DNA from 3 places in the Pseudarthrobacter sp. IC2-21 genome. Region 3 is predicted to be linked to each of the others. Evidence: riboswitches for the same ligand, from Rfam matches in the RefSeq annotation. Region 3 holds a riboswitch; each other region holds the start of a gene.
The links. A riboswitch is a leader RNA that binds a small molecule or an ion and turns the genes downstream of it on or off. The one in region 3 is predicted to bind cyclic di-AMP.
Positions count from the first base shown of each region.

Region 1 (6,521 bases), 150 kb from region 3:
TTCCGCAAATATAACGGAATTGTTACTGCCCGTTTTGATCGCCTATAGTTTAAACCCAAGCGTCGATATAAAAGCGTTACCTGATCCGGAGCCGAGCTCTGCCAGCGGATCAGGTGCACGAGTCATCCACTGGCAGAGGCGGGGGAACCACAACCGGCAGTCGCAAGGCTGCCTTGGGGTGAAGTCCGTCAGCAGCAAGCCTCTCCCAGGACCCTCATGGGTATCTCTGCGCCGAGTGCTTGCAACGGCGGACCGGGTCTTAGAACTCTCTGACCCGAATCCGACAGCTAACTTCGCAGGCTATCCAGAGAGGAACATTCTTGACCACGCATTACTCCAGGGGCCGCCGCCGCGCGGCCGGCCCCGCTGCTGCGCCCCGCGCGGTTGAGGATCACACTGCGGAGAGGCCCCGCGATCCCCAGCGTGAAGCGCGGCGCCGCCGTCGGGGCGCCTTCCGGCAGGTCACCGACTTCGCCGCCGCCAGCGGTGTTGGGCAGAAGGCCGGCGTGGCACTTGCTGCCACCGGCCTGATCCTGACCGTCACCGTTCCGGCAACGGGCCCGATCATGGCAGACCAGCAGCCCGGCAACTCCGTTGCGGCCGTGTCAGCCGCTCCGCAGCCGGAGATTTCGGCCGCGGCCGGGGCCCAGATTGATTTCAGCCGTTCTTCCGTGGTGACCCAGGGTGACCCGGACGGCAAGCTGAAACAACTGTTGAGTGCGCAGTCGGCCGGGTCCATTACCCGGGCTGCCTCCGCCGGGAGCCTGGGAGCGCCGCTCGCGCAGCTCATCACGGCGTCCCCGTTCGGCTTCAGGATCAGCCCCATTACGGGTGGTACCGGCGACTTTCACCGCGGCCAGGACTACGTGGCCCAATGCGGAACTTCGGTCCTGGCCGCCGCCAGCGGCACCGTGACCTTCGTAGGCTGGCATCAGTACGGCGGTGGCAACCGCGTCGTGATCGACCACGGCAACGGCTTGGAAACCACGTACAACCACCTGTCCTCAGCCTCCGTGACCGTTGGCCAGACCGTGACCCGCGGCCAGGTGGTGGCCCTCAGCGGCACCACGGGCGCCTCCACCGGCTGCCACCTCCACTTCGAGGTTCAGGTCAACGGCGAAGTCGTTGACCCCACAGGCTGGCTCTGAGCCAAATGATGGCAAACTCTCAAATCTCTTCGGCTTGCCGTGACCTGAATGTGACATTCGCTCTGAAGTCCTGTAACGTCTAAGTCGCGTCAACTTTTCCGAAGTTGACGTTCTTGAGTGGATTGCCTAGCTCTGCCACCGCTCAAGGTCCGTTCGCATGACATCGTCTGGCAGGGGCGGGGGAACCAATTTTGGTCTTCGATTCTGAAGGCCTTGGGGTTAAGTCGCAAAGCTTCCCAGGAAGCAGCGCGGCCGGGTGACTCCCATCCGAATCCGACAGCTCACCTCGCAGGCATTGGGAGAGGCTACCTTCGTGTCTTCACGCCATAATTCTGCGCGCCACCGTGCGCAAACGGTTCGCACCAATCCTTTGGGCTCCGTGTCCAAGGCAGTAAGTGCAAACGCCGGGACCGTAGGTCGCCAGGCTGCTGTTATCGCAGCCGCGTCAGGTCTCATCCTGACCATGGGGCTTCCGGCCAACGCCGCGGACACCACCGCTGGTGTGTCCGCGTCTACCGAGTCCGGATCTGCCCAGGCTGCTCTTGCCGTCACCGCCGCACCCACTGCCACCGTGTCTTTCGAGCGCCCGGTAGTCAAGACCACGGCTGCACCCGTGATCGCGCCGGTCCGTGCTCAGTCCACGGCAACGGAAACAGCAACGGCAAGCCGTGCTGCTGACGTAACCAAGGATGCCGCAGCCAAGCCTGCAGCTGCCGTTTCTTCGGCAGCCGCGTCGGGCCTGGCAGCTATCGCCTACACCGGCATCGGCCACCCCTACCTCTGGGGCGGCACCACTCCCAATGGCTGGGACTGCTCAGGCTTTACCCAGTGGGTCTACGCCCAGGCCGGCATCAGCATTCCCCGCACCAATGCCTGGAACGCCATGCGGCCCACCTCCACGCCGTCCCCCGGTGACCTGGTCATGCAGAACGGTGGCGCACACGTGGGCATCTACGTGGGCAACGGCATGATGATCAGCGCGCTCAACCCCTCCCAAGGCACCCTGCTGCACGCCGCTGCAGCAACGGGCACGTCCTCCTTCTACACCCTGGGCTAGTCCTAACTCCGGACTTCCTCCCGTTTCTTTCCTGGAAACTCTTCGCTAAATCCCCGTTCGGGGCGTGCCGGCGTACCCCCAAGATGCCGGCGCGTCCAAAGACCTTGGGCTGCCCTCGCGGTCCCGAGGAACACGAAAGAGAGAAAAATTGATGACGACACGTGCAACTGTTGCACGGCACCGCGCCGAGGTCACCAAGACCAACTCGCTGGCTGTCATTGCCAAGGCTGTCGGCGACAACGCCGGCGGCATGGGCCGTCAGGCTGCGGTTATCGCTGCTGCCTCCGGCCTGGTCCTGACCAGCGGTATCGCGGCCAACGCCGCTGATACCAATGTGCAGCGCGAAGCCGCTTCGACGGCCAGCTTTGAAATTGGAACGGCCGCGCCGGCCGTTATTTCGGCTGAATCCACGATCGCCATCTCCTACGAGAAGCCGGCAGTAACCACCACGCCGGCTCCCGTCGCAGAGCCGGAGCCCGAGCCCGTTGTTGAGGCAGCCCCGGCAGCCGCGGCCGCTCCCGCCGCGGCGCCTGCGGCCGCCATCAAGGTTGCTTCGTCCGCCCCCGCGGCTCCGGCCGCCCCGGTCGCTGCCAGCGGCAAGGGCCAGGCCATCCTGTCCGCAGCGTACGCCCAGCTGGGCGTCAACCAGGACTGCACCATGCTCGTGACCAACTCACTGGCCGCCGTAGGCATCAACTTCCATGACTGGCCCGCAGGCTACCTCTCCCTGGGCCGCACCGTCAGTGCAGCAGAAGCAAAGCCCGGCGACCTGATCTACTACGCAAACGGTGGCGCGGGCATGGCCCACATTGCCGTTTACGCAGGCAACGGCCAGGCCGTGCACGGCGGCTACAACGGCAACCAGACCGTTGTGTTCAGCGCCAATGTTGGATCAGGACCGGTTTTCATCCGCGTGTCCTAACAGCTGTTGAGCCTTCAAAGGACCCCTGCCTGGTGGCGGGGGTCCTTTGCTGTCTGTTCCCTCAGGGACGCGGCGGCAGCCGCCAGGCCGGGCATCCCGGAAACGGCCGGACCGAGCGATTAGTTTATCCGGGCATTTTTTGTTTACTCTTGTGGTGTCGATCCATAGCCCGGATATGCCGGGGGCAGCCGGCCCTCGTGCCCCTGACGGGTGCGGCCACAAAGAGGTAAGTGCATGCGCACTCTCGTTCTGAATGCTGGATATGAACCGCTGGCGGTAGTCACCTTCCGCCGGGCGCTGGTGCTTGTGCTCACGGGCAAGGCCAGTGTTATTGCCGAGGGCGATGACCCCGTGGTGGGGCCGCAGGAGATTCTGGGCCGCCCGTCTGTGATTCTCCTGAACCGTTACATCCGTCCCAGATATAACCAGAGCACCGCGGTAAGCCGCCGCGGCGTCCTCCGGCGCGACGGTCACCGGTGTGCCTACTGCGGCAAAGGTGCCCACACCATCGACCACGTGCAGCCCAAATCGCGTGGCGGTGCCGATTCGTGGGAGAACCTGGTGGCCGCCTGCCTCCGATGCAACAACAGCAAAGGTGACCACACCCCGGCCGAGATGGGCTGGAAGCTGAGGTTTGTGCCGGAAGCGCCGCACGGCACCATCTGGCAGATCAAGGAACTGGAGAAGCCGACGCCTGCCTGGGATCCGTTTTTGCTGCCTGAACGGGCGGCCTGAACGCTTCCGGACTGCCGGTTTCGGGCGCGCGCGAGGAGTAACAGTCGCGCATGCCCACGGACGTTCCGGCGCGGCTAGGCTGGGCTGGTGGATGCAGACTCGTTCGATTTTGATGCCGTCATTCTTGCCGGCGGCCGTTCGGAACGCCTGGGCGGCGTGCCCAAGCAGGGGCTGAAGTACGACGGCGACACCTTGTTGGGCCGCTCCATCGCCGCTGCCGGAGGTGCCCGGGCCGTGGTTGTGGTGGGTCCTGAGCCCGCGGAACATCCGGCCGGCATCCTCAGCTGCCGCGAGGAGCCCGCCTTCGGCGGTCCGGCCGCGGCCATTGCCGCCGGGCTTGCGGCGCTGGCGAAGGCCGGTGGAAGCCGGCCGCCGGTGACCCTTGTTCTTGCCTGCGACATGCCGAATGTGCGGCAGGCGGTGACGGCACTTCGGGAGGGGCTGCTGGCCGCCGGTCCCCTGACAACGTGCGACGGCGTGGTGGCTGTCTCGGAGGATGGCCGCCGGCAGCCCCTGGTGGGCTTTTATAGCACGCCCGCGCTACAACGCTCGGCGGCTGAACTTGCGGCCAGGGGTCAACTGATCAACGGGTCGGTTCGGGCACTCCTTGCTAGTCTTGACGTAAAGCCTGTTGCCGTTCCGGCCCGGTCCACGGCAGACGTGGACACCTGGGACGACGCCGCCACACTCGGGGTGGGCGGCCCTGGTCCACTTGGTGGCTCCCGGAGCAAAGCGGCCGCAGATGAATTGGGAGGCAGAGCGTGAAAAGTCAGGACGAGACGCTGGAAGAGTGGAGCAGGTCGCTGCTGCAGGCGTATGACTTGGAAGACGTGCAGATTGACGTCAACGCCATCCTTTCGTTGGCCGGAGTGGCGGCACACTCGGTAGTGCGCCCGGCCGCACCACTGACCACCTTTATTGCCGGCCTCGCCGCGGGCCTGGCTGCCGGCCCGGGGCAAGCACCTGATGCCGCCGCCATGAACGCAGCCCTGGACCGTGCCAGGACCCTGGCCGCCGACTACGACTCTGCGGCCACAGAACCGAAATCAGCCGGGGCCCCCGTCGAATGATCACCGTCGAATGACCACCGCCCCCGGCGATGAAGCCGGGAGCCCCGACCCGCTGCACGCCCCGCCAACGCCGGAGACCGGCCCGGTGCACCTGGCCCATACATGGGAAGAAGCACGCAAAGCAGCCTTTGATGGCGCCACCCCGATCCCGCCCGGACGTGTTCCGCTCGGCCAGGCCTTGGGCCGGGTCCTGGTGGAAGACATTGCCGCGCTCCACGACATGCCGCACTACGCGTCCTCGGCCATGGACGGCTGGGCAGTTAACGGCAGCGGTCCGTGGATTGTGTCGGAGCCCGGCCAGCGGCTCGCGCCGCATCAGGCCAGTCCCATTGTCACGGGAGGATTGATCCCGCCCGGGGCAAGGGCGGTGCTGCGCAGCGAAAGCGCCGTGCTTGGCACTGACGAGGACGGGCTGCCGCTGCTGCAAACAGGCGGCACCGCCCGTCCCGGTGAACCCAGGAACGGTCAGCACATCCGGAAAGCCGGCGAGGAAGCGGTTGAAGGGGATGTCCTGGTCAAAGCCGGGGTGACCCTGAACCCGGCGCACCTGGCCGTCGCCGCCCTGGCCGGGCACGACGACCTGCTGGTCCGCGGGAAGCCCGTGGTGAAGCTCCTGCTGACGGGATCCGAGGTGGTGGCCCACGGATTGCCCGCCCCGGGCCAGGTCCGCGATACGTTCGGCCCTCAGCTGGCATCAGTGGTGGACATGCTCGGTGGCATCTACGCCGGTCAGGAAAGGATCGGCGATTCCTACCCCGAATGGTTGGCGGGGCTGGAGGACCTCCCCCCGGAGGTTCCGGACCCTGCCGCGCTTCCCGCCGACGTCGTTATCACCACCGGCGGGACGGGAGTCTCCCACACGGATCACCTGCGCCGGGCCGTGGCGGAGCTGGGCGGCAGGCTGGTCATCGACGGCATCGCTATGCGCCCCGGCCACCCTGCTGTGCTTGCCGAACTCCCCGATGGACGTTTTGTCCTGGGACTGCCGGGTAATCCGCTGGCCGCCATGATGGCGCTGTCCACGGTGGGTGCGCCGTTGCTTGCCGCGCTGGGCCACGGCACCATGCCGCCCATCCAGCACGTCCCCTGCGGCACCACCATTGAACCCGAACCGGGCCGCACCCGCCTGATGCCCTTCCGGCTCCTCTATGGAATGGCGTCACCGGCAAAGCACACCGGCCCCGGAATGATGCGCGGACTGGCGTCGGCAGATGGGGTGATGGTTGTCCCGCCCCACGGAGTCCAGCTCGGCGAGCCTGTGGCCGCCTTCGCGCTGCCGTGGGGGCCGCCGCTTCCCGTCCCCGAACCGGCCGGCGCCAAGCCGAAAACCCGGGCCGGAGCCAAGGGTGCCACCAGAACCGCGGGCAAGGATGCCGCGAAGCCTGCCGGTCCGGTGGACTGGAGTGCCCTGCTCGGCTGACGGGCGGCCGGACGGCACCACGGTACTGCGCGAGCCTATGGGTGGTGCGATGATGGACCTATGAACAGCATGGTAGTCCGCTGATGGGACGCGTCACCCAGCGCCGCAAGGTCCACAAATACGTCCTGGACGGCTCGCCTGCTGCCCAGGAATTCCCCATCCGGCACCG
Region 1 is NZ_CP139145.1:848,017-854,537, forward strand. It holds cyclic di-AMP (ydaO/yuaA leader) riboswitch at 80-317, shown strand; gene SBP01_RS03975 (M23 family metallopeptidase) at 321-1,148, shown strand; cyclic di-AMP (ydaO/yuaA leader) riboswitch at 1,297-1,457, shown strand; gene SBP01_RS03980 (C40 family peptidase) at 1,528-2,205, shown strand; gene SBP01_RS03985 (NlpC/P60 family protein) at 2,357-3,127, shown strand; gene SBP01_RS03990 (HNH endonuclease) at 3,362-3,862, shown strand; gene SBP01_RS03995 (molybdenum cofactor guanylyltransferase) at 3,950-4,627, shown strand; gene SBP01_RS04000 (DUF6457 domain-containing protein) at 4,624-4,932, shown strand; gene SBP01_RS04005 (molybdopterin molybdotransferase MoeA) at 4,943-6,352, shown strand; gene fdhD (formate dehydrogenase accessory sulfurtransferase FdhD) at 6,436-6,521, shown strand, end outside.
Region 1: it holds a riboswitch for cyclic di-AMP, as region 3 does, so the genes downstream of both, SBP01_RS03980 (C40 family peptidase) here and SBP01_RS03320 (hypothetical protein) in region 3, are expected to answer to the same signal.

Region 2 (6,521 bases), 1.6 Mb from region 3:
GCCGCGCCTCAAGGCGGCCCTCGGCGATTGGTCCTCCGCAGACGGCACACACCCCGTAGGTGCCGTCCGAGATTCTGTGCAGTGCCGCTTCGACCTCCGCCAGACCGGCACTGCTTTGGTTCAGCAGCGCCGCTGCCTGTGACAGTTCGAAGGCAATGGTGGCGCCCTCGGGGTCATGTTCGTCGTCCACATTGGAGTCCTGTCGGGCGGCATTGGCAGCGGAAATATCGGCCCGTAGCGCTGGCAGCAGTGCCAGCTTCCGGCCCCGCTCTTCCTCCAGCAGGATCCGGAACCGTTCAAAGTCAGCCATGGGAAAAGCCTAACGCCGCGGAGTCCGCCGGACCTGCAGCTTCACCGAGGCTGCAGGGGCCGGGCCGCACGCCGGCGGGGCCGTCAGTACCAATTCCTGATGACGGAGTGATTCCAGGCGCCGCACGGGGAGCCGTAGCGGTTCAGGATGTAGGCAAGCCCCCAGTCAACCTGGGTGCGGTAGCTGGTGAGCCAGTCGCTGCCTGTGCTGCCATACTTGCTGGCCGGGAGCGCCTGCGCGATGCCGTAGGCCCCTGAATACGGGTTGGTGGCCGTGGTGAGCCAGTTGGATTCCTTCGTCCATAGCTGCGCCAGGCATTGGAACTGGTCCTGTTCCCAGCCGTATGCGGAAAGCCGCCCGGCGGCATAATTGCGGGCACCGGCGGGATCGTTGACGGCGCCGCCCGGAACGGAAGGTACAACGACGACGGCGGGCGGCGGGGCCGGCGTCGGGCTTTCCAGCGGCGGTGCGGGAGGTGCGGGTACCGGATTTTGGGGTACGGGGTTTTGCGGCGCCGGATTTTGGGGCGCCGGATTGTGGGGTTCGGGATTTGGGCGCGCAGGATCTGCCGGGGTTTGGGCGGCAGCCCGGGCAGCAGCTTCAGCCTGCTGGCGTGCCCGCTCCTCCGCTGCCGCACGTTTGGCCGCCTGGGATGCCTCGTAGGCGGCCACAGCAGCCTGGCCCTGCCGGAACTCTCCTTCGACGGCTGCCGTGGTGCCCTTCAGGGAAGCGAGCTGGGCGGTGAGTTCCTGACTGTGCTGCTGCTGTTCCGTGACGTGCTGCACCATTGCGCGCTGGGCGGCCTGCGCCGAGGACAGCTTGGCTTCGGCAATGCCGGCAAGGCGTTCGCGCTCAGTTTTGGCGGCGCGCTCCTGCTCGGCCAGCGCGTCCGCGATCCGTTCGGCCTCAGCTGATTTGTGAACCAGCACCGAGGTTTTGTCGCTGACGATCCGGACAATGTTCAGGGCGTGGATACTGTTCGTCTGCAAGGCATCGAGCGCCACGAAGAACCCCATATTTGTGCCGCCGGTCTTATAGGACTGCGCGGCGAGGGCTCCGATTTCCCTCTTATGCAGGCTCGATTCCTCCTTCGCCCGTGCCACCTGCACGGCCAGGGCGTCCGCCTTGGAACCGGCAGCCCGAAGATCGTCCTGCGCCACCGAGTATCCGGCGGCAGCGGTGACGGCCGCATTGCCCAGCGCCTCTGCCTCGGCCTGCAGGCCGCCGAGCAGGTCACCGATTTTGGTGACTTCAGCGGCCGTGGCGGCCTCGCTTGTTTTGGCTCCCTCCACGTCCTGCCAGGAAGGATAGCCGCCGGGAGGAGCCGGGTCCGCGGCGCGGGCCGGCAGCATGGAAGACGAGGCGGCCACAGCCAGTGCAAGCACGGCCGCGAGGCCGGTCAGCCGCAATTTGTGGGCAAGCAGGGACATAGTCCGTGAGCCTACCGGGCAAGTCTCCGATTCCGGGGAATATCGGTCCCGCGTCAGGCCCCGGACCGGGCCGGTCAGCCCGCCACGGTCCACGTCTCCGGCCTTGCCGGCGCCAGGAAATATTCGCCTTGGCCGGCCTGCGGACGGCGTTCCAGTGCCCTTTTTGGGGAGAATTGAATCAGTTGGATGACCTGTGGGGGCATATACGCATCCCGCGCGGTGACCTGCATCGTCGTCGTCCCTGGCCCAGGAACGCTCCGCGCCGCGCGGATGAATTCCGGCCGTACATTCCGTTACCGGAATGTGACATTCGGGAAAAGCAGCCGCTATGGTCGTTGGGTGCCCTGGTTTTAGGCCAGGACATTCCCGTCAGTATGCCGAGCCCTGCCACTGACCCGGGATCCCAGACGCAATGCAACTGGCAGGGACGGGGGAACCACATTTCCACGGCCTGAACAGGCCTTGGGGTTAAGTCGGCACTCGTCCCGTCCCTTGAGGCGGCGATCCCGGCCGGGTCTCTCCAACCCGAACCCGACAGCTCACCCCGCAGGCATGGGAGAGGCAAACAACCATGTCCAAGAAGTCCACTGCCGCACGCCATCGTGCAGCCACCCCCACTACATCCCGTGCACTGATGATCGGACGGCCGGCCCTCGTGGTCGCCGCCGCATCCGGCCTGTTTTTCGGCTTCAGCACCCCTGCCCACGCCGGCGTCCACGGACCCGAAGACTCCGGAACGGTCACCCCTCAAGGCCAGGTAAGCGCACCCGCAGCAGCCGTGGCTCCGGCTCCGGCCGCAGCCGCTGTGCATACTGTCGTATCCGGCGACACACTGGGCCAGATCTCCGCGGCCAACGGCGTGGCACTCAGCAACGTTTTGGCCGCAAACGGCCTGTCGCTGGACAGCATCATCTACCCGGGCAACCAAATCCGGATCCCTGCCGCCGGGCAGGCCGCACCGGCACCGGCACCGGCATCGGTTCCCGCCCCCGCAGCCAAGGCCGCCGCGGCGCCGACTGCACCGGCCAACACCGGCGTCAAGCTCGCGTCCAGCCCGGCCCCGGCCCAGGCTGCCACCGGAGCAGCCGGCTCGGCGATCCTGGCCTCTGCCTACTCCCAGCTCGGCGTCCAGCAGGACTGCACCGCCATGGTGGAGAAGGCACTGCGCTCAGCCGGTAAGAGTGTCGGAGACCTTGCCCCGGGCCAGTTCTTCCAGTACGGAAGCGTTGTTGGCACGCCCGCTCCGGGTGACCTGGTGATCACCGCCGGACACGTTGGTGTCTTTGCCGGCAACGGCCAGGTTGTCAGCGGCGGCGTCGACGGTTTCAAGACCCAGGTCCACTCCATCAGCTGGCTCCAGGGCGCATCCTTCGTCCACGTGGCGTGACCCCGGCCGGTTGGACGGCGGCGCGCGGCAGTATGCCGACCGCCGTCGTCCGCCGCTGCTGCGCACTCACACGTACTTCCCGAACCAGGACAGCATGTCATTCCAGGCAGCCGTTGCCTGGGTCTGGTTACACCGGTCCCCGGTGTCATTGTGGAAGGCGTGGTCCACGCCGGGGTACACGGTGAGCTGATGCGCCACCGTGGTGGCGTCCAGGGCATCGCGGAGTGCCGGCATGGTTCCGGTGATCCGCTTGTCCAGTTCGGCGTACACCCCGAACACCGCGGCCTTGATCTCCGGCACCCGGTTCAGGTCCGGCGCGGGCCCGTAGAACGCTGCCGTGGCCTTGAGCCCGGGTAGTTCCGTGGCCGCCTGCCAGGTGATCCCGCCGCCGAAGCAGTAGCCGTTCATGGCGATCCGTCCTTTGTCCACGAACTCCTGGCCGCGCAGATAGTCAAAGGCCGCAGCAAAATCGGCAACATGGCGGGCTGACCCGGCGTTGGTCAGCGCTCCGGGGACGGCGTCCGGATCCAGGCTGCCCGTGCCTCCTTCCCTGCTCAGCAGGTCCGGTGCCAGCGACACATAGCCGGCTTTGGCGAAACGGCGCGCCACGTCCTGGATGTGCGCGGTCAACCCGCGGTTCTCATGACACACCAGTACGGCCGGACCCGCAGCGCCCAACGCGGGACGGGCAAGGTAGCCGCTGATTTCTGTACCGTCCGCACCGAACGCGACGGTCGCCGTCGTCAATCCTGCCGCACCCTCGGGGACGGACAACGGACTCTTCGCCCCCGGTACCGGCCCGCCGGATGCCATGCCGGTACCCGTCGTCGAAGCAGAGGGCGACGGCATCGGTTCGGTTCCCCGCGGGACTTCCTCGGGCGTGCACCCCACCAGCAGCATCGCGGCCGACGCCGCGGCCATGCTGCCCGTGATGAAAGCGACCCGCCGCGTGAACGTTTGATGCGCCATGGCACGGGCGCGGTAATCATCAAAGAATTCCTCGATCAGGTACCGTTCATACTTTCCAAGCTGGATCATGGCCGGCCTCCTCGCGTGAGGCTAATATCCTGCTCCCGAAACACAATCTCCGGCAAGGGGCGGCTGCCCCTTCCGTCCCGCGGCCTAAGGCAGCCGACGCCGTTTTGGAAAGGCGAACCGGTCCAGGTCCCTGGCGGCGATCACTGCGGAGCCGCCGGCGCGGCGCCGCGCCTGGTCCACGAGGAGGGTGAGGTCGTCGCCGTACCGTGAGGAGAAGTGGGTCAGGATCAGCGTGCGGGCTTCGGCGCTGCCCGCCAACTCACCCGCCTGCCCGGCGGTGAGGTGCGAGTATTGCCTGGCCAGCCCGGCGTCGTCGTCACTGAACGTTGACTCCGCCACCAGGAGGTCCACCCGATCCGCCAATTCCTGCGCCCCTGCGCACGGCGCCGTGTCCATCACGAAGGCGAAGCTCTGCCCCGCCCGGGGAACACTCACATCCTCCAGACGGACACCGCCCAGAGCGCCCGCCAGCTGCAGCCTCCCCACGTCGGCGCCCCGGATCCCGGCTGCGGCGAGCCTGTCCGGCAGAAGAGTGCGGCCGTCAGGCTCGTCCAGCCTGTACCCGTATGTTTCGATGCGATGCTTCAGGGGCCGGACCTGCAGCCCCGGAGCGATGGTGCCGGGACCGTCGTGCGGATACAGCCGGAGGTCAAGTCCGGGAGTGCTGACGGACACGAGGGCACGGACCACGGCCTCGCCGGAGGCCGGGTAATGCAGATGGACCGGATGGCTCACGCCGTCAAGCGCCATCCGGGAAAGCACCCCCGGGAGCCCGAAGCAGTGATCGCCGTGCACATGGGTCAAGCAAATACGGGTGATCCGGCTTGCAGAGACCCCCGCGTGCAGCATCTGCCGCTGTGTGCCCTCGCCGGGATCAAAGAGCAGGCCCTGGCCATCCCAGCGCAGGAAGTAACCGTTGTGGTTACGGCTCCTTGTAGGGACCTGGGAAGCTGTGCCGAGGGCAACGAACTCACGCATGGAACCGAGTGTCCCACTGCCCGGCCGTAACAGCCATTAGCCTCTTCTCCGAGTGCGGCCCGGCTGTTACAGTAGCCCGGCCAAGCCGGTTCGCCGCTGGGTTCCGCCGGCCACTACGGAAGGACGCATTATGCTCTCTGACACCTCTCGTCCCGTTATCCAGGCAACGCTGCCCGTAGTGGGCGCAAACATTGAAGAGATCGCCAAACGGTTCTACAAACATATGTTCGAAGCCAGGCCGGACCTGCTCGATGGCCTGTTCAACCGGGGTAACCAGGCCGACGGCCGGCAGCAGCAGGCGCTGGCCGGGTCGATTGCCGCTTTCGCCACCTACCTCATCGAAAAGCCGGATCAGCTGCCGGACCAACTTCTGTCCCGGGTTGCCCACAAGCACGTGTCACTGGGCCTGAGCCCGGACCAGTACCAAATTGTCCACGACCACCTGTTCTGGGCCATCGTGGATGTGCTGGGCGATGCGGTCACGCCCGAGGTCGCGGCCGCCTGGGACGAGGTCTATTGGCTGATGGGGAACATGCTGATCAACAAGGAACGCGGTCTTTACGGCGCGGTGCACCTCTCGCCGGAAACCATCTGGCGGACCTGGCGGGTGGCCCAGCGCATCCAGGAGACGGCGGACGTGGTCACGTTTGTGGTGGAGAGGACGGATGAACGGGACGTGAAGCCTTCCCTTCCCGGGCAATACGTGACCATAAAAATGCCCATGAAAGATGGCGTGCATCAGCCGCGCCAATACAGCCTGACCCGGGCCGATGACGGACAACATCGGCATTTCGCGGTGAAGCGTGTTCATGGGTTATCCACTCCTGACGGCGAGATGTCCAACCTGCTGCATCAGGATGTCCAGGTCGGCGACGAAGTGGTGCTTTCCGCCCCGTTCGGCGATGTGGTGCTGGAATACACGGACCGGCCTGTGGTGTTGGCCAGCGCCGGAATCGGCATCACCCCCATGGCCGGGATGCTCTCCCACCTGGTAAAGGCCGGCTCGCAGCGCCGGGTGATGCTCCTGCACGCTGACGAGAGTCCGGATGCGTTTCCGCTCCGCCGGCAGGTCACCGAGGATATCGGCCGGCTGCCGGAGGGCTCGCTGCACAGCTGGTTCGTCAATCCTGCGGAGGATCCGGCCGGGTCCGGCTCCACCTTCCAGGGATTCATGGACGTCAGTGCCGTGGAGCTTCCGCTGGACGCCGAATACTACCTCTGCGGGCCGCTGCCGTTCCTGCAGGCGGTACGCAGTGACCTCATCGCCAAGGGTGTGCCGGCAAAGGACATTCAGTACGAGGTGTTCGGCCCGGATCTGTGGCTGGCTGACTTCCAGTGAGCCGGTTGCGGACCGCGCAAATCGGGCCGTAACCACTCA
Region 2 is NZ_CP139145.1:2,260,287-2,266,807, forward strand. It holds gene SBP01_RS10415 (TraR/DksA family transcriptional regulator) at 1-310, opposite strand, end outside; gene SBP01_RS10420 (coiled-coil domain-containing protein) at 394-1,740, opposite strand; cyclic di-AMP (ydaO/yuaA leader) riboswitch at 2,106-2,308, shown strand; gene SBP01_RS10425 (LysM domain-containing protein) at 2,312-3,127, shown strand; gene SBP01_RS10430 (dienelactone hydrolase family protein) at 3,194-4,165, opposite strand; gene SBP01_RS10435 (ribonuclease Z) at 4,250-5,143, opposite strand; gene SBP01_RS10440 (globin domain-containing protein) at 5,274-6,482, shown strand; gene SBP01_RS10445 (hypothetical protein) at 6,519-6,521, opposite strand, start outside.
Region 2: it holds a riboswitch for cyclic di-AMP, as region 3 does, so the genes downstream of both, SBP01_RS10425 (LysM domain-containing protein) here and SBP01_RS03320 (hypothetical protein) in region 3, are expected to answer to the same signal.

Region 3 (6,521 bases):
TGCCGTCGCCTGCTTCGCCTGGCGGCGGCGGGTGCGGCCATGGTGGCCGCCGCAGGGTGGTGGCTCCTCGCCGTGGAGCTCACGCCGGCAAACTTGCGGCCGTACATTGGCGGTTCGCAGAACAACTCGATCATTGAGCTCACGCTGGGCTATAACGGTTTGGGCCGCCTGAGCGGTGACGAAACCGGGAGCGTGGGCGGCGGCAACGGGTGGGGCGTTCCGGGCCCGTTGCGGATGTTCAGCAGTGAGTTCGGCGGCCAGATTGCGTGGCTGCTGCCGTCCGTGCTGATCCTCGCCGCCGGCCTGCTGTGGGTGGGCCGGCGGGCACCTCGCACGGATGGTGTCCGCGCCTCCGTCATCATGTGGGGCTCGTGGGTGCTGGTCACGGGGCTGGTCTTCAGTTTCATGGCGGGCATTATCCACCCCTACTACGCGGTGGCACTTGCGCCCGGAATCGCCGGCCTGGCCGGGCTGGGCGGCGTCCTCCTCTGGCAGCACCGGCGGCAGCCCGCCGCAGCGCTGCTGCTCGCCGCTGCCGTGGCGGCTGCGGCAAGCATGGGCTTCGCCCTTTTGGGCACCACCTCCGCCTACGGTCCGTGGCTCCGCTGGTTTGTCCTGGCCGCCGGGCTTGCGGGCGCGGCGGGTGTCTTGTTCGGCCGTTACCTGAGCTTCCGTGTGGTGCAGCGGACGACGGCGGTCCTCGCCGTCGCCGCCTCCCTTGCCGGACCGCTGGCGTTCTCGCTATCAACGGCCGCGGCCGTCCACAGCGGCGCGATCGTCAGCGCCGGACCTGCCACGAGCGCAGGCGGGTTCCGTCCAGGCGGTCCTGCTGCAGCCGGCCAAGGTAACCCGTTACGGAACGGCGCCAATCCCAACGGGCCTGGCGGCACCGCCAGCGGCACCGGCGCCAACATCAATGGACCGGGCGGCACCAGCCGGCAGGCCGGCGGAATGGGTGGCCTTCTGGGTGCCACCTCGCCGTCGGCTCAGTTGGTGACCGCCCTGAGAAGTGACGCGTCCCGCTATACCTGGGCGGCCGCCGTCGTGGGTTCCAACAATGCGGCCGGCTACCAGTTGGCAACGCAACTGCCGGTCATGCCCGTGGGCGGCTTCAATGGAACGGACCCCTCCCCCAGCCTTGGCGGGTTCCAGGATCTGGTGGCGCAAGGCAAGATCCACTACTTCATTGCCGGCGGAACGATGCGGTCCACCAGCGGCTCGGACGCCGCATCCCAGATTGCGCAGTGGGTGGCGGCAACGTTCCCTGCGCAATCCATCGGCGGAACCACGGTTTACGCGCTGGTTGGTTAGCCGCGTAGCGTTGCGGCACCCCTCCGGCGCCAGGCACCGCAAGCCAACACGCCGACGTCGTGATCCTCGTTACCAAAATGTGACTTCGACGGCCTCCTCCGGTACCGTTGATAACGTGCGGTTCCCGTTTGGTCCGCACATCCGGATGACGCCAAGCTCTGCCGCTTCCCGGATTCCGTTCGACCGAGGCAGAGGCGGGGGACCCAGAGTCCCGGGCTTTTAGTGCCCTTGGGGTGAAGCCAGCACGTGATATTCCGTGTGGCCGGATGCCCTCATCCGAACCCGACAGCTAACTCCGCAGGTGTGAGAGGCGATCAATCATGTCTGAATCCAAGGTACAAACGCGCCCGCAGGACGGGTCAAACAAGCTCCGCAACCGGATTCCCACGCTGGGACAGCGTGTGGCCGTTATAGGGACGGCGCTCACGCTCCTCATCGGGTTGGGCGCAGCAGGCCAAGCATCCGAGTCCGGCAGCCTGACGGCCGTCAGCGACACGCAGAAACTGTCCGCTGCCGACATCGAATCCCGATTGACGATGGAAAAGGCCGAAATACGAGCCAAATCTGCGCCGGAGGCCGCCGCTGCTGAAATCAGCGTGGCCCCGCAGGCCGCCGAGCCCGCAGCTGCACCCGCACCGGTTCCAGCTCCTGCGCCGGAGCCCGTGCCGGCACCCGCACCGGCACCTGAACCGGCGCCCGCACCTGAGCCTGCGCCCGTGGTGGCAGTCAATGACCCGGCAGGAGCCCAGGCCTACGCCGCCGGCCAGCTGGGCAGCTATGGCTGGTCCGCTGACCAGATGCAGTGCCTCCAGACGCTGTGGACCAAGGAATCCGACTGGACCACCACGGCCACCAACGCCAGCAGCGGTGCCTACGGCATCGTCCAGTCGCTGCCTGCAGAGAAGATGGCCAGTGCCGGCGCGGACTACCTCACCAACTACCGCACACAGATCAACTGGGGCCTGAACTACATCCAGGAGCGCTACCAGTCGCCGTGCGGTGCTTTGAACTTCCACTTGTCACACAACTGGTACTGATCCGATTCCCCGGAATCCGCACAGCCGCAGCAGGCCCTGAATCCCCCGGTTCAGGGCCTGCTGCCTTCTTTGGCTGAATATTTCCCTGGCTGAATCCAGCTGAATCAGCCCTGGGACTCCCGGCCCGGGATGTACTGCACGGCCCACTTGTTGCCGTCGGGATCCGCGAAGTACACAAAATGGCCCCAGTCCTGCACGTCCACGTCACTCACATCCACCCCGTTCTTCTTGAGATGGGCGTGGGCAGCCTGGATATCGCTGACCACCATCTGCAGGCTCGGGGCCGTCCCCGGCGGGGCGTCGTTGAGGCCCTCGCCAATGCAGATGGAACAGGCGGATCCGGGCGGCGTCAGCTGGACAAAACGGATGCCCTCACTGGGCCGCTCGTCGTAGTCAGCGTTGAAGCCGACTTTGTTGACGTAGAAATCCTTCGCACGGTCCACGTCGGACACAGGGACAAAGACAAGTTCAAGTTTCCAGTCCATCCGCACAGGCTAGCGGCGGGGTCCTGAAACCGGAAGGCCCTCTTACCGCCCTCTTGCTCCGGAAGCTAGCCGGCAATGCCGTAGAGGCGGTCTCCAGCATCGCCGAGCCCGGGAACGATGTAGGACTTGTCGTTGAGCTTTTCGTCGATGGAGGCCAGGACGATGGTCACGTTGGCATCCGCCAGTTCTTCTTCCAGCTTGGCCAGGCCTTCCGGCGCGGCCAGCAGGCAAATGCAGGTGACGTCGGAGGCGCCGCGCTTGAACAGGAACTTGATGGCTTCGCGGAGGGTCCCGCCGGTAGCCAGCATGGGATCCAGGACAAAGATCTGACGGTCCGTAAGGTCCTCCGGCAGACGCTCGGCGTAGGTGATGATGTCCAGCGTTTCCTCGTCGCGGGCCATGCCCAGGAAACCCACCTCAGCAGTGGGGACCAGTTTGGTCATGCCCTCAAGCATGCCCAGGCCGGCGCGGAGGATGGGGACCACCAGCGGGGTGGGCTTGGTGAAGGCGGTGCCCACGGTGGTGCTCACCGGCGTTTCGATGGTCACGGGCTGGGTGCGCACATCGCGCGTGGCCTCATACGCGAGCAGTGTCACCAGCTCTTCCGTCAGCATCCGGAAAACCGGAGACGGGGTGTTTTTGTCCCTCAGGACGGTGAGCTTATGGGCGACCAGCGGGTGGTCAACAACAAGAGTGCGCATGGGTCAAAACTATCATCCGGCCCGGGCGGCCCCGCCGGGAGTCAGCTCCGCTGCTCGTCCCGGATAGCAGGGTGTTCGAACGTCGGGGGCGGACCTGCGTGCTCGCGTCTCCGCAATACATGGAAAAGCCTGTGGGCCAGGATCACTATTCCCACCCACGCCAGGCCCAGGAACCAGCCGGCCATGACGTCCGTCATCCAGTGGTGCCCCAGGAAAACCCGGCTCAGGCCCATGGCAATGATGAAGACCACCCCGGCGACGATCGCGGTGATTCGCGCCCAGGTCATCTCAAACTGGAGGCACATGATGTAGATCAGGACACCAATGACCACCGTGGTGTTCAGGGTGTGGCCGCTGGGGAACGACGGCGAGGTCTCATACGGCGGGACCGCATCAGCGTGGTCCGGGCGGGTGCGGCCAACCAGGCGCTTACCCACTGTCGTCGCCGTCGTGGAGACGGCTGCGGCGCCGCCCACCAGGATGATGGGGCGCCATGTCCTGCTCAGGAACGTGAGCCAGGCTGTCAGGATGCTGGCCAGGATGGGCATGCCGATGCCGCCGCCGATGTTGGTGAATGCCGTCACGGCTGCGTCGAGGCCGGGGTTCCGCAGGCTTTCGGCCAGTTGGAGCGCAGGCCGGTCCAGGGACGTCAGCCCGGCATCGTCCACCACGTTGTCGTAGACCTCGGCACCGAGCAGCGCCATGATGACCACCAGAACACCACCCACCAGCATGGTGATCCACAGCGCCGCGTACGGTTTGAACCATTGGCCTGCACGGGCCCTGAATGTGTCAACATCCACGAGTTCCTCCTGGCGTCAGTGGGTGGCAAGGACGGATATCACTCGAAACTATCATTGAGCCATGGCGCCGGGCGAAAAGAAACACAGCGAATGGATGGGCCTTGCCCTTGAGGAGGCCCGGCGCGCCCTTGCCACGGAGGACGTGCCCATCGGTGCTGTTGTCCTCGGACCCGACGGCGCCGTGCTGGGTTCCGGACGGAACCAGCGGGAGGAACTCGGGGACCCTACCGCCCACGCGGAAGTGGTGGCCATCCGTGAGGCGGCCGAGAAGCTGCGCGCTTTGTCGAAGCTTGAGGGCGGAGCCGGGGACGGCTGGCGGCTGGCGGACTGCACACTGGTGGTCACGCTGGAGCCGTGTGCCATGTGCGCGGGAGCGGTAGTACTGGCCCGGATCCCACGGGTGGTTTTCGGTGCCTGGGATGAGAAGGCCGGCGCGGCCGGATCGGTCTTCGATGTCCTCCGCGAGCGCCGCCTCAATCATTGGGTGGAGGTCTACGGCGGCGTCAGGAAAGACGAGTGCGGGGCACTGCTGCGGGAATTCTTCGCCGCCCACCGCGGCAAGCTCTAGCCCCGGGGTTGCCCTTCCCCTTTGAGCCCGCAGACGGCCGGGATGCGCTGGGGCAGGGCTGTGTGCGTGGTTATGCGGGCGCGCCGGGTCAGGCCTGATGGCGCACCTGCGGTCCAACGCCGAGGATGCCCGCCACGTTACGGGCCGCGGATTCCCAGCCTGGCAGGTGTTCCCGAGCAGCAAGTGCAGCAGCCCGCCAGTCTGAACGCTCTACTGGGTCCGATAACCATTTCCCGATCGCCGCGGCGAGAGCCTCCGCCTCACCGCTTTCCCCGCCGGGAAGGTCAACGGCGGCTCCCGGCAGGACCGTCCCGGCGCCGATCGCCAGCGCGTCCACAGCACCGGTGCCGGCCCGAACAATCACCGGGATTCCGCAGGCCAGGGATTCCAACACCACCAGACCGAACGCTTCAGCCCGGGAAACGAGCACGCTCAGGTCGCTCCGATACCATTCGGCCGCCAGGGCTTGTCCGGCGAGTTGGCCAGTCAGCCGAATCCGGCCATCCAATCCGTGCGAGCTTATGGCTGTCCGGACCTCCGCGGCGTAGGCGGAATCGGCGTCGTCCGTGCCCACCAGGGAGGCAGTCCATTCCAGATCACGCAACTTAGCGAGAGCTTCCACCAGCAGTAACTGGGACTTGTTAGGCAGCAGCGCGGCTACCGAAATGATGTGGACCGGGTCTGAACCGGCAGCAACCGGCGCGGTATCGGTGCCCGGGAGTGCCACGTTTGCGGTGATGCCGTGCCGTTCCCTGACGTGATCCGCAGCAGACGCACTGGTGCAGATCACGCCGGCGGCGGCCTGCATTGCGCGCCGTTCTCCCTCGGCATGTCCCGGAAAGGGCATGTGGAGCAGGACCCACGCAGTGTGCCCGGCAGCCGCCGCTGCTTCCAGTTCGTCAGGGGCACCGCACGCGATGAGCCCGTCAACCACGGTGACCGCCGCTGACGTGAGCCCCGGTGCCGGTTCACCTTCTTCCAGCAGGGTCCCCAGGCGCCGTCGTTCAGTTATCCCGGCGTCCGGCCAGTCCCCGCCCACAGCAAGAACCTCAACGCTGATGCCCAGGCTCTGAAGCCCTTCGGCGAGTCGCGCGTTGTAGACATTCCCGCCTGAGTTGTGGCGGATGTTGCCGGGGACCAGGAGTCTGACACGCACGGTCAGGCGGACAGGTCCAGGGCGTAGGACGCCCACGCGTCAGGATTTTCACGCAGGGTGACGTCGATTCCGGCAAGCTCACGGCCGTCAGCGTCGTCCTTGATCCTGCCGGCAACAGTCCGGGCGATGTACTCGGCCAGGGCCTCGGTGGTGCTGAGTTTGCCGGCAAAGTCCGGGTGCTCATCCAGATTGGTGTAGTTGAGCCCTGCCAGGACCTCTTCGAGGATGCCGCCGGCGGCTCCGATGTCAAGCACAATCGCGTCCTCGTTCAAAGCACGACGCCGGAACGTCACCTCCGCGACGAAAGTGGCCCCGTGCAGGGCCTGGGCGGGGCCGAAAACCTCGCGAGGGAGGCTGTGGGCGATCATGAAGTGGCGGCGGATGGTGAGGCTGAACACGGGCTACGTCCTGTCTTGGGAGTTGGTTATTGCAGTGTGGTTACCGGGTGCTGCACCGTCAT
Region 3 is NZ_CP139145.1:694,867-701,387, reverse strand. It holds gene SBP01_RS03325 (ArnT family glycosyltransferase) at 1-1,311, shown strand, start outside; cyclic di-AMP (ydaO/yuaA leader) riboswitch at 1,468-1,628, shown strand; gene SBP01_RS03320 (hypothetical protein) at 1,632-2,348, shown strand; gene SBP01_RS03315 (VOC family protein) at 2,453-2,833, opposite strand; gene upp (uracil phosphoribosyltransferase) at 2,899-3,534, opposite strand; gene SBP01_RS03305 (phosphatase PAP2 family protein) at 3,576-4,268, opposite strand; gene SBP01_RS03300 (nucleoside deaminase) at 4,399-4,905, shown strand; gene SBP01_RS03295 (glycosyltransferase family 4 protein) at 4,994-6,061, opposite strand; gene SBP01_RS03290 (6-pyruvoyl trahydropterin synthase family protein) at 6,064-6,459, opposite strand; gene SBP01_RS03285 (dehydrogenase) at 6,463-6,521, opposite strand, start outside.